Regions from separate parts of the Exiguobacterium sp. OS-77 genome, predicted to be linked through region 2. Evidence: riboswitches for the same ligand, from Rfam matches in the RefSeq annotation. Region 2 holds a riboswitch; each other region holds the start of a gene.
The links. Region 2 has a riboswitch for thiamine pyrophosphate ahead of thiT (energy-coupled thiamine transporter ThiT). Riboswitches for the same ligand answer to the same signal wherever they lie in the genome.
Positions count from the first base shown of each region.

Region 1: linked by a shared signal. The riboswitch ahead of thiD (bifunctional hydroxymethylpyrimidine kinase/phosphomethylpyrimidine kinase) and the one ahead of thiT (energy-coupled thiamine transporter ThiT) in region 2 are both predicted to bind thiamine pyrophosphate.
Region 3: linked by a shared signal. The riboswitch ahead of EXG77_RS10115 (thiamine phosphate synthase) and the one ahead of thiT (energy-coupled thiamine transporter ThiT) in region 2 are both predicted to bind thiamine pyrophosphate.

Region 1 covers NZ_DF239008.1:2,601,764-2,605,995, forward strand. Annotated here, with positions in the region: gene thiE (thiamine phosphate synthase) at 1-539, opposite strand, end outside; gene thiM (hydroxyethylthiazole kinase) at 529-1,296, opposite strand; gene thiD (bifunctional hydroxymethylpyrimidine kinase/phosphomethylpyrimidine kinase) at 1,277-2,080, opposite strand; TPP riboswitch at 2,195-2,305, opposite strand; gene EXG77_RS13380 (murein hydrolase activator EnvC) at 2,369-3,646, opposite strand; gene EXG77_RS16640 (M23 family metallopeptidase) at 3,847-4,232, opposite strand, start outside.
Region 2 covers NZ_DF239008.1:1,172,238-1,176,469, forward strand. Annotated here, with positions in the region: gene rsgA (ribosome small subunit-dependent GTPase A) at 1-712, shown strand, start outside; gene rpe (ribulose-phosphate 3-epimerase) at 715-1,371, shown strand; TPP riboswitch at 1,394-1,503, shown strand; gene thiT (energy-coupled thiamine transporter ThiT) at 1,565-2,125, shown strand; gene EXG77_RS05700 (thiamine diphosphokinase) at 2,127-2,729, shown strand; gene EXG77_RS05705 (amino acid permease) at 2,784-4,187, opposite strand.
Region 3 covers NZ_DF239008.1:1,950,956-1,955,187, forward strand. Annotated here, with positions in the region: gene EXG77_RS10100 (thiazole synthase) at 1-696, opposite strand, end outside; gene thiS (sulfur carrier protein ThiS) at 699-899, opposite strand; gene EXG77_RS10110 (FAD-dependent oxidoreductase) at 896-1,840, opposite strand; gene EXG77_RS10115 (thiamine phosphate synthase) at 1,837-2,430, opposite strand; TPP riboswitch at 2,513-2,615, opposite strand; gene nagZ (beta-N-acetylhexosaminidase) at 2,672-3,892, opposite strand; gene EXG77_RS10125 (OsmC family protein) at 3,889-4,232, opposite strand, start outside.

The sequences.
Region 1 (4,232 bases), 1.4 Mb from region 2:
ACGGCGTACCCTTCTAGCGGGATGGGAAGGGTGGAGACATTTGTTGCTGTGATTCCACCAATACCGATTAGAGGTAATCGTACGGCTTCCCGAATCGCCTGAAGCATCGTATGCGACATGGAATCAGCGTCCGCTTTGGATGACGTCGCAAATAGAGATCCCACGCCTAAATAAGAGGCTCCGTCTCGTTCTGCTTCAATCGCTTGTGCAACAGTGGCTACCGACACACCAATTACAGCATCTGGTAAAAGGCGACGTGCTGCGGTTAAAGGAATGTCTTCTTGTCCGATATGCAAACCAGCTCCGACGAGTAACGCGATATCGATCCGGTCATTGATGATCAAAGGAATGTCGTGTCGATCCGTCAGTCTCTTCAACCGAACTGCCTGATCGTAGAATTCCTTTCCTTGTGCGGTTTTTTCTCGTAGTTGCACGATCGTCGCACCACCTAAAACAGCTTCCTCAACGACCGTCTCGATCGCGACGCCAGGATGGTACCGACGATCCGTCACTGCATAGATGGAGTAATCAATTGACACGTTCTGTCACCTCCACCAGTTCTTGCTCCGTCATGAGGCTGATCGCATTGAACAATTCTCGTTTAAAATCACCAAGACCTTGCGCAGAGACTGCTTGTTCTCCTGCTTTTCCCATGACGAATGTTCCGTGAACAGCCGCCTCAAACGCCGTATATCCTGCGCCGAGGAAGCTCGCAATCAAGGAAGCCGTCATACAGCCCGTACCCGTGATGTCTCCTAGACGAGGTGTTCCTACATGTAATTCCATTTCGCGCGTTCCATCCGTGATATAGTCGTTCGGACCTGTCACGACGAGGACAGATTTGTGTTTGCGAGCGAATGCACGAATACTTTCTCGATCCATCATTGCATCTCCCGCAGCATCGACTCCCTTAGTTCGTCCGTCTTCCCCAAGTAACGTCTTGATTTCAGAAGTATTTCCTTTGATGACCGTACACCCGAGATCAATGAGTTCTTTAGAAAAGGCAGTACGTAATGTCGTTGACCCTGCTCCAACTGGATCAAGAACGATCGGGACATTCAAACGTCCCGCTTCACGGGCTGCAAGTCGTTGAGCTGCTTGCATGTCTGCATCGATCGTACCAATGTTTAAGACAAGGGCTTGCGCGAGTCTAACCATCTCTTCTACTTCGCGAATGTCTTCCGCCATGACGGGTGATGCTCCAACAGCGAGTGTGACGTTTGCGCAGTCGTTGATCGTTACCGTGTTCGTCAGATGGTGAATGAGTGGTTTGTGTTCAAGAATGGTCGTAAACATGTGTATCCCTCCAAAGTGAATGAAAATGATGTGTCGGTCCAATACCTTGTCCGAGAGCAAATCCATGACGAATCGCCTCCGTGACATAGCTCTTTGCTTGTCTTACACTATCTGTAAAATCTTCTCCAAGCGCCATCCGCGCCGCAATCGCCGCAGATAAGGTACAACCAGTTCCATGAGTATGTTGATTGTCTAACCGTTCCGATGTGAAGCGGTGTTCTACTTCCCCATCAAACAACAAATCCGTCGCAGCTCCTGAGAGATGTCCACCTTTTAGTAATACTGCCCCTGTCTGTGTAGCTAATTGATGCATCGCCAGTCGCATTTCATCTAGATTGGTGACCGATCGTCCTGTTAAACGCTCCGCTTCCGGTAAATTTGGTGTGACGAGTGTCGCAAGCGGTAAAAGCTCCGAAATCAATGCTTGTTCAGCCTCCGTCCGTAATAAGGCATGTCCCCCTTTAGCGACCATGACGGGATCTAATATGATCGGAACTGTCTGTTTGCGGAGATGTGTAGCAATGAGACGAATCGTCTGCGCATTCGAGACCATTCCGATTTTGATCGCATCGACACGAATGTCTGAAAAAATCGACGTTAACTGGGCATCTACGATTTCTGGAGATAACTCTTCCACCGCTTGAACACCCAACGTATTTTGCGCCGTGACAGCTGTCAGGACGCTCATTCCATAAACGCCTAAAGCTGAAAATGTTTTTAAATCTGCTTGAATCCCAGCTCCACCACCGGAGTCGGATCCCGCAATCGTCAGTACATGTTTCATATTCTTTTCACCTTCCCATCGAGCAATATAAGGGAGTCGTGACCGACAAAAAAGCGTCGACCGCTGTAAAAAAGCAGTCGACGCTATACGAAAGCGTTATACACGCATTCCGGTATCCGTTCGGCTCAACTTTCCTACGCTGGTATTATCCAGTTCAGGTAATAGGGTCGAAAACAGATTGGTTTTCCTCTCAGCCGGATTCCTCCAGCTCCCCTAGTTGCTCAAGTATTCGTTTCGCCTTAACTGTAGCATAGGAAAGAAAAAAAAACGAGCCGAAGCCCGTTTTGATTACAGATATGCCAATGGATTGACTGCATTTAAAGGAGAAGAAGCACTGTATTGATAGCCTCCGACATGTAGTTCGAAATGTAAGTGTGGTCCTGTTGAATTCCCTGTACTACCAAGTGTTCCGACTTGCTGACCTTGAGAGACCGTTTGTCCTGCATGAACAGATAATGAGCTCATATGAGCGTAAACCGTCGTATAGACTTTTCCATCCAAGAAATGTGAAATCATGACGTGGTTTCCGTAAGGTCCACCACCTGATGCTGTAATGACGGTTCCGGCTGCTGCTGCGACGATCGGAGATCCGACGGGACCTTTGAAATCGACGCCATTATGGAATGTATAACCGTTTGCTCCACTAGCTGGTCCGAATCCTTGTGATACCCCACCAGAAGATGGTCGGACAAATTTCCCACCACCTGAAGCGATTGGTGTTGTATCTGAACTTGTTGATTCTGTATTCTTATTGGCTTGTTTTGCTGCTTGAGCACTTGCTTTAGCCGCTTTTTCAGCTGCCGCTTTCTCTGCTGCTGCTTTTTCAGCCGCTGCTTTAGCCGCTGCCTTCGCTGCCGCAATCGCACGTTCTTGCGCTTCGAGAGTCGCTTGCAGTTCTTTTGCGTCTAACAGTTCTGTCGTAAACTTCGTCTTCCCTTTTCGTAATTTTTTGAGTGTAGCACTACGCTCTTTCATTTGAACTTTTAACGCTTTTTTTTGTTCAAGCAATACTTTCTTTTCTTGCATTTGCTCCGCTTTTTTCTCAACAAGTGCTTGTTTTGCTTCTGCTAATTTTTGTTGTGTCGCGATGTAATCTGAAATCATTTTATCATCTTGTTCAGCAATCTTTTTACCCGCCATGACACGGCTGAATAAATCACCTAAATCCTTTGATCCAAAAATGACTTCTTCCCACTTAATCGAGTTTCCATCGTTTTCTTGGAAAACACGTAAACGATCACCGAGTAGTTCTTCCTGCTTCTGTAGCATCTCCTCGTAACGAACGATGTCTGCCTTTAACTCATCGATTCGATTGCTTAACTGTTTAATTTGTTTATTTTTTTCGGAAACTTGGAAAATCTTTTCGTTAATCGCTGCGTCGATTCGATTGATTTGACGTTGTTCTTTTGAAATTTTAGCTTCTTGCTTTTTAATCTCTTTTTCTAATTTACGTTGTTCAGCGGCATTTTCAGCCTTTTTTTCTTTAATCGTTGCTGCCGCGATCGGTTGTGTACCTGTTGTAAGTAATGCCCCTAAAACAATGGTAGAAATTAGTTTTTTTAGCATATATCGTTTTCCTCACTTATGTATTTTCATTTTTTATTATAGTATTCAAGTTTCTCTCATATCTGAAATAGATTATAGCACCCTAATCGTTTCAAAAAAATTTCATTTACATTTCAAGTGAAAACGTTTTTTTGTAATATATATATTTCTTATCAAATATAAAAAAAAGAATCGTTGCATATGCAACGATTCTTAACTGTTTAAAACATAGTCATTGGATTTACTGAGTTAGCTGGACCTGTTGCACTGTAGCTGTATCCACCAACGTGAATTTCGAAGTGCAAGTGTGGACCTGTTGAGTTTCCTGTGCTACCACGTGTACCGATTTGTTGACCTTGGCTGACGCGTTGACCTGCACTAGCGTTCAATGAACTCATATGTGCATAGACTGTCGTATATGTCTTCCCGTTCAATTGGTGAGCAATCATGATGTGATTTCCGTAAGGTCCGCCACCTGATGCTGTAATGACTGTACCAGTTGCAGCTGCCACGATTGGCGTGCCAACTGGACCACCGAAATCAATCCCGTTATGGAACGTATAACCGTTTTCTCCGCCTGCAGAACCATACCCTTGTGTCACAGCAC
Region 2 (4,232 bases):
AGTGAAGGAGCGGGACAACTTTTTAGTACGCCCGCCTGTCGCGAATATCGATCAAGCGTTGCTTGTCGTCTCGGCGGCAGAACCTGATTTTTCAGCGCATCTACTCGACCGATTTCTCGTCTTGATCGAAGCGAAGGAAATCCAACCCGTCATCCTGTTAACGAAGATGGATTTACTTGACGAAGTCAAAGGACCGGCTGTCCGAGAGGCGATTGCCGCTTACCGGAAGATTGGGTATACGGTCATCGAGACATCAAGTGAGACGTTGACGGGTGTTGAGCAAGTCCGTCCGTTACTTGCTGGAAAAACGAGCGTTCTCGCCGGACAATCCGGTGTCGGGAAAAGTTCATTGCTCAATGCACTGGAGCCCTCTCTTGATTTAGAAACAAGTGCGATCTCGAAATCACTCGGACGCGGACGTCATACGACGCGCCACGTCACATTAATGCCGCTTGCCGAAGGATTGATTGCCGATACGCCAGGTTTCTCGAACCTCGATTTTCCGTATGATATGGAAATCGAGGATGTACGGTGGAGTTTTCCTGAATTCGTCGCTGTACAAGATGATTGTAAATACCGAGGTTGCTTGCATTTGAATGAACCCGGTTGTGCCGTCAAGGAAGCCGTCGAAGCCCAAGAAATCATGTCCTCTCGTTATGAGAACTATGGTATGTTTATAGACGAAATCAAGAATCGAGCCCGGAGGTATTGAAGATGATTAAAATTGCACCATCGATCTTATCAGCAGATTTTGCGAATCTTGAGCGTGATGTCAAAGCAGTCGAAGCAGCAGGCGCGGACTATATCCATTTTGATGTCATGGACGGTCAGTTCGTACCGAACATCTCATTTGGATTACCTGTGCTTAGCAGCTTACGTCAAAAGACGGATATGATTCTCGATGTCCATTTGATGATTGACCAGCCAGAACGTTTCGTTGAAGATTTCGTCAAGGCAGGGGCTGACATCGTGACGTTCCACGTCGAAGCGACGAATCATGTCCATCGTGTCTTGCAACAAATCAAAGCAGCGGGCGCAAAGGCAGGAGTCGTCTTGAATCCCCATACGCCATTATCAACGATTGAACACGTCCTTGAGGATGTCGATATGGTTTTATTGATGACGGTCAATCCGGGCTTCGGTGGACAAGCCTTCATCGAGCGTGTCATGCCGAAACTCGCAGCACTTGCGCAAATGAAAGCAGATCGTGGTCTGACATTTGAAATCGAGATTGACGGTGGCGTCAATCCGGAAACGGCAAAGCTTTGCATCGATAACGGTGCGAACGTTCTCGTCGCAGGATCAGCAATCTACAATGCACCAGATTATGCGGAAGCGATCACTAGCATTCGTCAAGGGGCTGCCGTATAATAAGAACGAGAAAACGAAATATGATGACCGCAAGGGGTGTCGCTTGAAAAGCGGCTGAGAGGAGTCTTTTAGACTTTAACCCTTCGAACCTGTTCCGTTCAAACGGACGTAGGGATGTGGCGCACGCAGGCAGTACGGCGTTCGTCGTACTGCCTTTTTGCGTCCTCTCGTACAATGAAGGAGGAATAATAACATGAAACGGTTACAAATGATGATGGAAATTGCCATCTTTGCCAGTCTCGGAGTCGTCTTTGATTTACTGATTCCATTCAAAATGCCACAAGGAGGCTCAATCAGCTTAGCGATGTTACCGATCTTCGTCATGGCATTTCGCCACGGTGTCGTTGGAGGGGTCGTTACGGGAGCGCTTGTCGGTACGATTCAATTGATGTTCGCTCCACAAGTCTTGACGATCGTTCAACCGATGCTTGACTATACGATTGCGTATGGTGTCGTCGGATTAAGTGGTCTGTTCGCGCGTCAAGTCAGACTAGCCGCGCGCAATGGACAAAAGAAAAGCTTGATGGCGTTCGTTCTCCTGGCGACGTTATTAGGCGCAGGACTCCGTTATATCTGTCATGTCATCAGTGGAATCGTCTTTTTTGCCGAGTATGCCGAAGGTCCAGTCGTACCGTATTCATTGATTTATAACGCGACATACATGGTACCGTCTTACGTTCTTTGTGGTGTCGTTGCGGGTCTTTTATTCACGACTGCGCCACGCTTACTACGTTATTCGGCACGAGGCGTCTGAGATGCGGGCGATTCTCGTCTGTGCCGGTCCGCGAGAAGAAGCGCCGGATTTACGGACGTTTTGTCAGCCAGGTGATTTTATCGTCGGTGTTGACGGTGGTGTTCAGACGATTGAATCGTTTGGGCTGACATGCGACCTGACGATTGGTGATTTTGATTCGCTTGGTTATGTACCAGAAGGGGCAATCGTTCATCCGGCCGAGAAAGATGAAACGGATCTCGAACTGGCACTTCGTACAGTCTCAGAGAAGAAACAGTTTGAGGATACCTTCATTATCGGGGCGACAGGTGGGCGGCTCGACATGACCGTCCAAAATGTATATTTATTGAAGCGATACCCAGAGGCACGACTCGTGACGAAACGAGAAGAGGTACGATACTTGGCTGAGGGAACGTATGCAGTCGAAGCAGGGAGCTATTATTATCTTTCGTTCATTCCACTCGTACCATCGACTTTAAGCTTATCCGGAGTCAAATATCCACTTGATGCACATCCAGTACCGGTCGGAGGTTCCTTGACCGTCAGTAATGAATGGTGTGCGTCAGAAGCGAAGGTAGAGCTCCATCAAGGAGAACTATTGATGATGCGGACGCTTAAGGAATAGCGCAATCATAGGAAAGAGGCCGTGGATGACTCCGCGACCTCTTTTTGTGTGAAATTATTCTTCGAGTTGAGAAGGGGCGACACGGATGTCGCTTTGAGCGGATAGATGTTTTCCTTTGACGAAGAGATGATAACTTCCCCACATGACAAGGAAGAAAGGAACACCAATGTATAGAGCGATTCGTTGATCCGCTTGAAACGCAAGACTGACGAGGACGACGACGTTAAGTGTCAACGAAATCAGTGGTAACACCGGATAGAGTGGTGTCTTGAATTTCAGTTCGGATACATCGTGTCCGTTTCGGACGAACTGACGACGAAATGCAAGCTGAGAAGCAGAGATCGAAATCCAGCCGACTTGAGCCCCGAGTCCGGCTAAGGACAAGAGCCAAATGAAGACGGTATCTTCTGCGAAAAATGCGGTCAGAAGCGATAACATCGCGAACATCATCGTAAAGAGTAAAGCACGCATTGGCACACCACGTGCATTGACGTAAGATAATTTCTTTGAAATCATCCCTTCTTGCGCCATTGCCCATAACATCCGAGTCGCCGCATATAATCCGGAGTTTCCGACGGATAATAGTGCCGTCAAGACGACGATATTCATCAAATCAGCAGCGTACGGAATGCCGATCGCATCAAAGACCATGATGAACGGACTGCTGACTCCGCCAGCCGTCTCATACGGAATTAATGCACCAACGATCGTAATCGATAAGACGAAGAAGATGAACGTCCGCCAGACTGTATTGCGGATCGCTTTTGGAATCGATTTTTCTGGCGTGTCGGACTCCCCAGCCGCAACACCGATCAATTCCGTTCCTTGGAAGGCGAAGTTGACGGCGATCATCGTCGTCAAGACACCAAGAATCCCGTTTGGAAACCAACCGCTTGCCGTAAAGTTAGCGAATAACGATGTTGGGCGATCTGCTTCCATCGGTAACCAGCCGAACCAAGCAGCGCCACCTAAAATGATGAAGAATAGGATCGCGAGGACCTTCAAACTCGAGAACCAGAATTCAGCTTCACCGAATGCTTTGGCGGAGACGGCATTCAGACCGAACAGCAAGACCGTAAAGGCGGTACACCAGACGACGACGGGTACATTCGGAAACCAGCGGTCCATTAAACTGCCGGCAGCTGTGATTTCGAGTGCCACCGTCACGGCCCAGCCGAGCCAATAAATCCAACCGACGGCAAAGCCGATCCCTGGTCCGATGAAGCGGGTCGTATAGGTCTGAAATGACCCCGAGACCGGCAGATAGACCGCTAATTCCCCTAGACATAACATTGTCAGATACATGATGGTCCCACCCACGATGTAACTGAGGACCGCCCCGAGAGGTCCTGCTTGTGAAATCGTTAATCCTGACCCTAAAAATAAGCCTGTTCCGATGATTCCGCCAAGTGAAATCATGAACAGATGTCGACTCGTCATCTCTCGTTTGAGTTGCATGATGACTTCCCCCAATTCTGACAAAATAAAGTACGTTCCTATTGT
Region 3 (4,232 bases), 780 kb from region 2:
GTATCCGAAGCGCCCTGCTTCGACAGCTAGTCGCATGGCGTGCGCCATCTTGACCGGATCTTTCGCATGGGCGACAGCGGAGTTTAATAAGACACCGTCCGCACCGAGTTCCATCGCATAGGCGACGTCGGTCGGCGAGCCGATCCCGGCGTCGACGATGACCGGGACCGTCGTCTGCTCGATGATGAATCGTAGATGAAGTGGGTTGAGAATGCCTTGCCCGGAACCGATTGGTGATGCAGCCGGCATGATGGCGTGACAACCGAGTTCCTCGAGTCGCCGTGCAAGGACGACATCGTCTGACGTATACGGTAAGACGATGAAGCCTTCTTTGAGTAATTCTTCAGAAGCCCGTAACGTCTCGATCGGATCAGGTAGTAACGTCTTATCGCAACCAATCACTTCGACCTTGACCATGTCACACATACCGGATGCCCGCGCAAGCTTCGCTAACCGAACAGCTTCCTCCGCCGTCTTCGCACCAGCCGTGTTTGGAAGTAGATCGTACTTCGCTAAATCAAGCGACTCCAAGAAATTCGCTTGTTGTTTGTCGAAGATATCGAGCCGACGGACGGCAAATGTCAAAATTTGTGAAGCAGACGCATCGATTGCTTTCTGCTGTACCGTAGCATCCGTATATTTCCCTGTTCCGAGCAATAACCGTGATTCAAATGTCTTTTCTCCAATTTTCAGCATGTTTATCCTCCTCCTACGAAATGAACGATTTCAAATGTGTCATTGTCCCGAACGACTGTCTGACCGTACGCCATGCGATCGATAATTTGTCGATTCTGTTCGACGATGACGAGCTTTTCCCCTAAGCCGAGTTGCGTGAGCATGTCCTCGATCGTTTTAATCTGTTCGATCGTGTGGTCATTGCCGTTAATCGTAATGTTCATCGGACTTCCTCCTTCTGAATCAACCGTAATGTATTTACCAAGACTTCCGCTGTCGCTGGTGCGAGTAATATGCCATGCCGATGATGCCCTGTCGCTAGGAAGATCCGACGGGATGAATCGGTGACTCCGATATATGGCAAGCCGGACACCGTTTGCGGTCGTACACCGGACCAGACTTCTTCGATGACCGCGTCACGAATCGGTGGATACAGTCGTTCTGCTGCTTGAAGCAGTGACATGATCCCAGCGACACTGACGCCGACCGTCTCGTCGTGCGGCAGTTCGGTCGCACCGATCAAAATCCGTCCGTCAGCTTTTGGCACGAGGTAGACGGCTTCATCAAACAGAATCGAGCGTAACGGCTGACCCGCGAGACGGACGGCGAGACACTCCCCTTTGACCCCATATGTCGCGATCGAATTTCCGACTGTATCGAGCAAGGCTTGCGACCCGCGTCCGGCAGCGACCGTCACTGTTCGTCCGGTCCACGTTCCTGCGTTCGATTCGATCCTGATGAAGTCATCGTTCTCTTCGATGCGTGTGACATCTACCTGTTCTTCAATCGATATGCCACGTGCGTGTAAGGCATACATCAATGCAGTCGTCAGTCGTCGTGGATCGATTTGACCGACAGCTGGAAACAGATGCTCGCTTCCTTTACGTTTTAACAAAAACGGTTGTTCCCGGTACCCACAATCGATGCCTGTCTCTCGCTCGAGTCGACGTGCAAGCAACGGATACAGACGACGACTACGTGCGGCAAGTACATGCAATTCCGCCCTCAGCTCGATGTCCGTCGCGAGCATCCCGGCAGCTGCGCGGCTCGTTCCTCGTCCGCATGTTCCACGTTCTAAGACGACGACGGATTCATTCTGACAGGCGAGACCATAAGCAAGCGTCAACCCGATGACTCCACCGCCGATGATGATGTGATTCGTCATACGCGAACCCCCTGATAACGCTTGACGGCGGCGAGTGGATCCGATTGACCGAGAATACCCGATAAGACGGCGATTCCGGTTGCCCCGGTCGCTGCGATTTCAGGCATGCATTCTGGTGTAATCCCACCGATCGCAATGACTGGTTTCGTCGTGAAGGTGACGACTTGCTTTAATGCGTCGATCCCTCGGGGTGGTAGGTCCGGCTTCGACGCTGTCGGATAAATATGACCGTACAGCAGTCGGTCGGCTCCTTCCGCTTCTGCTGCCAGTGCCTCTGCTAGTGAATGGACCGATTTCCCGATGACGAGATTCGGAAAATGACGTCGCACATCGCGGACACGCAAGGAACGGCGCGTCAGCTGCACACCGATGCCGGCGACATGGGCGACGTCGACCCGGTCATGAACCGTTAACTGTTCAGGCGAATAACCATGCCCAAGGAGTGCTTCAATCAGATCAAGTAATTCTGCCGCCGATAAGTTCGGTTCACGTAGATGCAGCTGATCCGTATAGGGTTGAAGTGATTGAAAGGTCTTTATTTCGTCAAGCGGATGAATGGATCCCGTCGAAATCAGATGTAAACGCATCATGTTCTTCCTTTCCATACGAAAAAGGACCACTCCCGATGTTGAAGGGAGTGGTCCGAAAATGCGCTGAAGCGCTAAGGATATCTAGGGTTTCGAGCCACTTCCCTCCGCTAGTACGAACTAGATCAGGTTCAAAGGGTCCGGATACTTCCGTCTCAGTCTGCTGGGAGACTCCCCTAGTGTCTTTTCGTGTTTAATTGGCTTGCCCCATTAGTCTAGCATGAGTCGCTTTGCTTCGCTAGTCCTAGTTGAGCGCTTCCACTTGCTGAATCAGCTCCGATTTCGTCGGTCGCTGTTGCTCTTGGCTGTCGGCATACGTCTGCTTTAGCTTCAGGATGCGCATTACTTTAGCATCGAGCATCTCCGGCGTCAGCGTTTGGTCTTTGACGGCTTGCATCACTTCAGCATGAACTTTTGCGTAAGCACCTGCCTCTGAAAACATCGCCATATCAGCTCCATTGACGAGCGACTGACGTGCCGCTTCTGCGAGACCATATCGTTTCGTGATCGCTCCCATGACGAGATCATCCGTGATGATGACACCGTTGAATCCGAGTTGCTGACGCAAGAGGTCAGTCAAGATCGGCTTTGAGAGCGAGGATGGATTCGTATCGTCATACGCGGGATAGAGAATATGGGCAACCATCACCATCTCGGCGCCCTCTTGAATCGCTTCTTTAAACGGTAACAGTTCCGTCTGCTTCAGTTCTTCCTTTGATGCCGTCACTTTCGGTAGCCCGACATGGGAATCGACACTCGTATTGCCGTGACCGGGAAAATGTTTGACGACCGGAATCGTTCCCGTCTCCTGCATCCCGTGCATCAGGGCCGTACCAAGCGTCGCGACGGTCTTCGGATCAGCACTGAACGCACGGTCGCCGATGATCGGATTGTTCGGATTACTGTTGACGTCTAGGACCGGTGCGAAGTCCATGTTGAAGCCATAAAATCGTGACAAATGTCCGAGCGTACGTCCGACATCTTCCATTTTCGCATCATCTGCTCCTTGCGCCATCCGTTGACTCGTCGGTAGACGTAATCGTTGATCCGGTACCCGGCTGACCCGTCCGCCTTCTTCATCGATCCCAACAAACGCATACGGTTTTTGATTCGTCTCTTGAATCGCACGTGTGAACGTCAAGAGTTGTTCTTCTGACGTGATGTTTCCGCCGAGCAATAAGACCCCGCCAATCGCATGCGTCTGTAACAATTTCCGGTCAGCTGCTGAAAGTTCCGTGCCGGCGACTCCGATATAGAGCAGTTGATCGATTTTTTCTGACGTCGACATCGCTTTTAATTGTTGCTTTAGTTTTGCTTGTTGTCGTTCTTCTTTCGTCGGCTCAGGCTTCGGTTTCTTTTCTTCTGTCGGTTGTTTCGATTCCGGTTGTGATGATTTCGTTGGTTCCGTCGTCTCCTGCGCACACCCTGCAAGCAACAGGCAACCGATCAGTACGACTTTCTTCACAAAGGATCCTCGCTCCGGACACCATTGATCGAATAATAGACGGAAATCTCAGCGTTCAGGGATTGCGAGACCGAACAATATTTATCCTTTGATAACGAGATGGCGCGACGGACCTTATCTTCCGGGAGATCTCCTTCGAGCCGGTAATGAATCGAGATCGACGTAAAACGCCGCGGATGGTCCTCTGCCCGTTCTCCTTCGATATCCATTTCGAAATGGGTGATCGTCAAGCGCATCTTCTCTAAGATCGAAACGATATCAATTCCGGTACAGCCGGCAACGGCATGTAGCAGTAGCTCAGTCGGTCGCGGCGCTTGATTTTCACCCCCGTTTTCGGGTG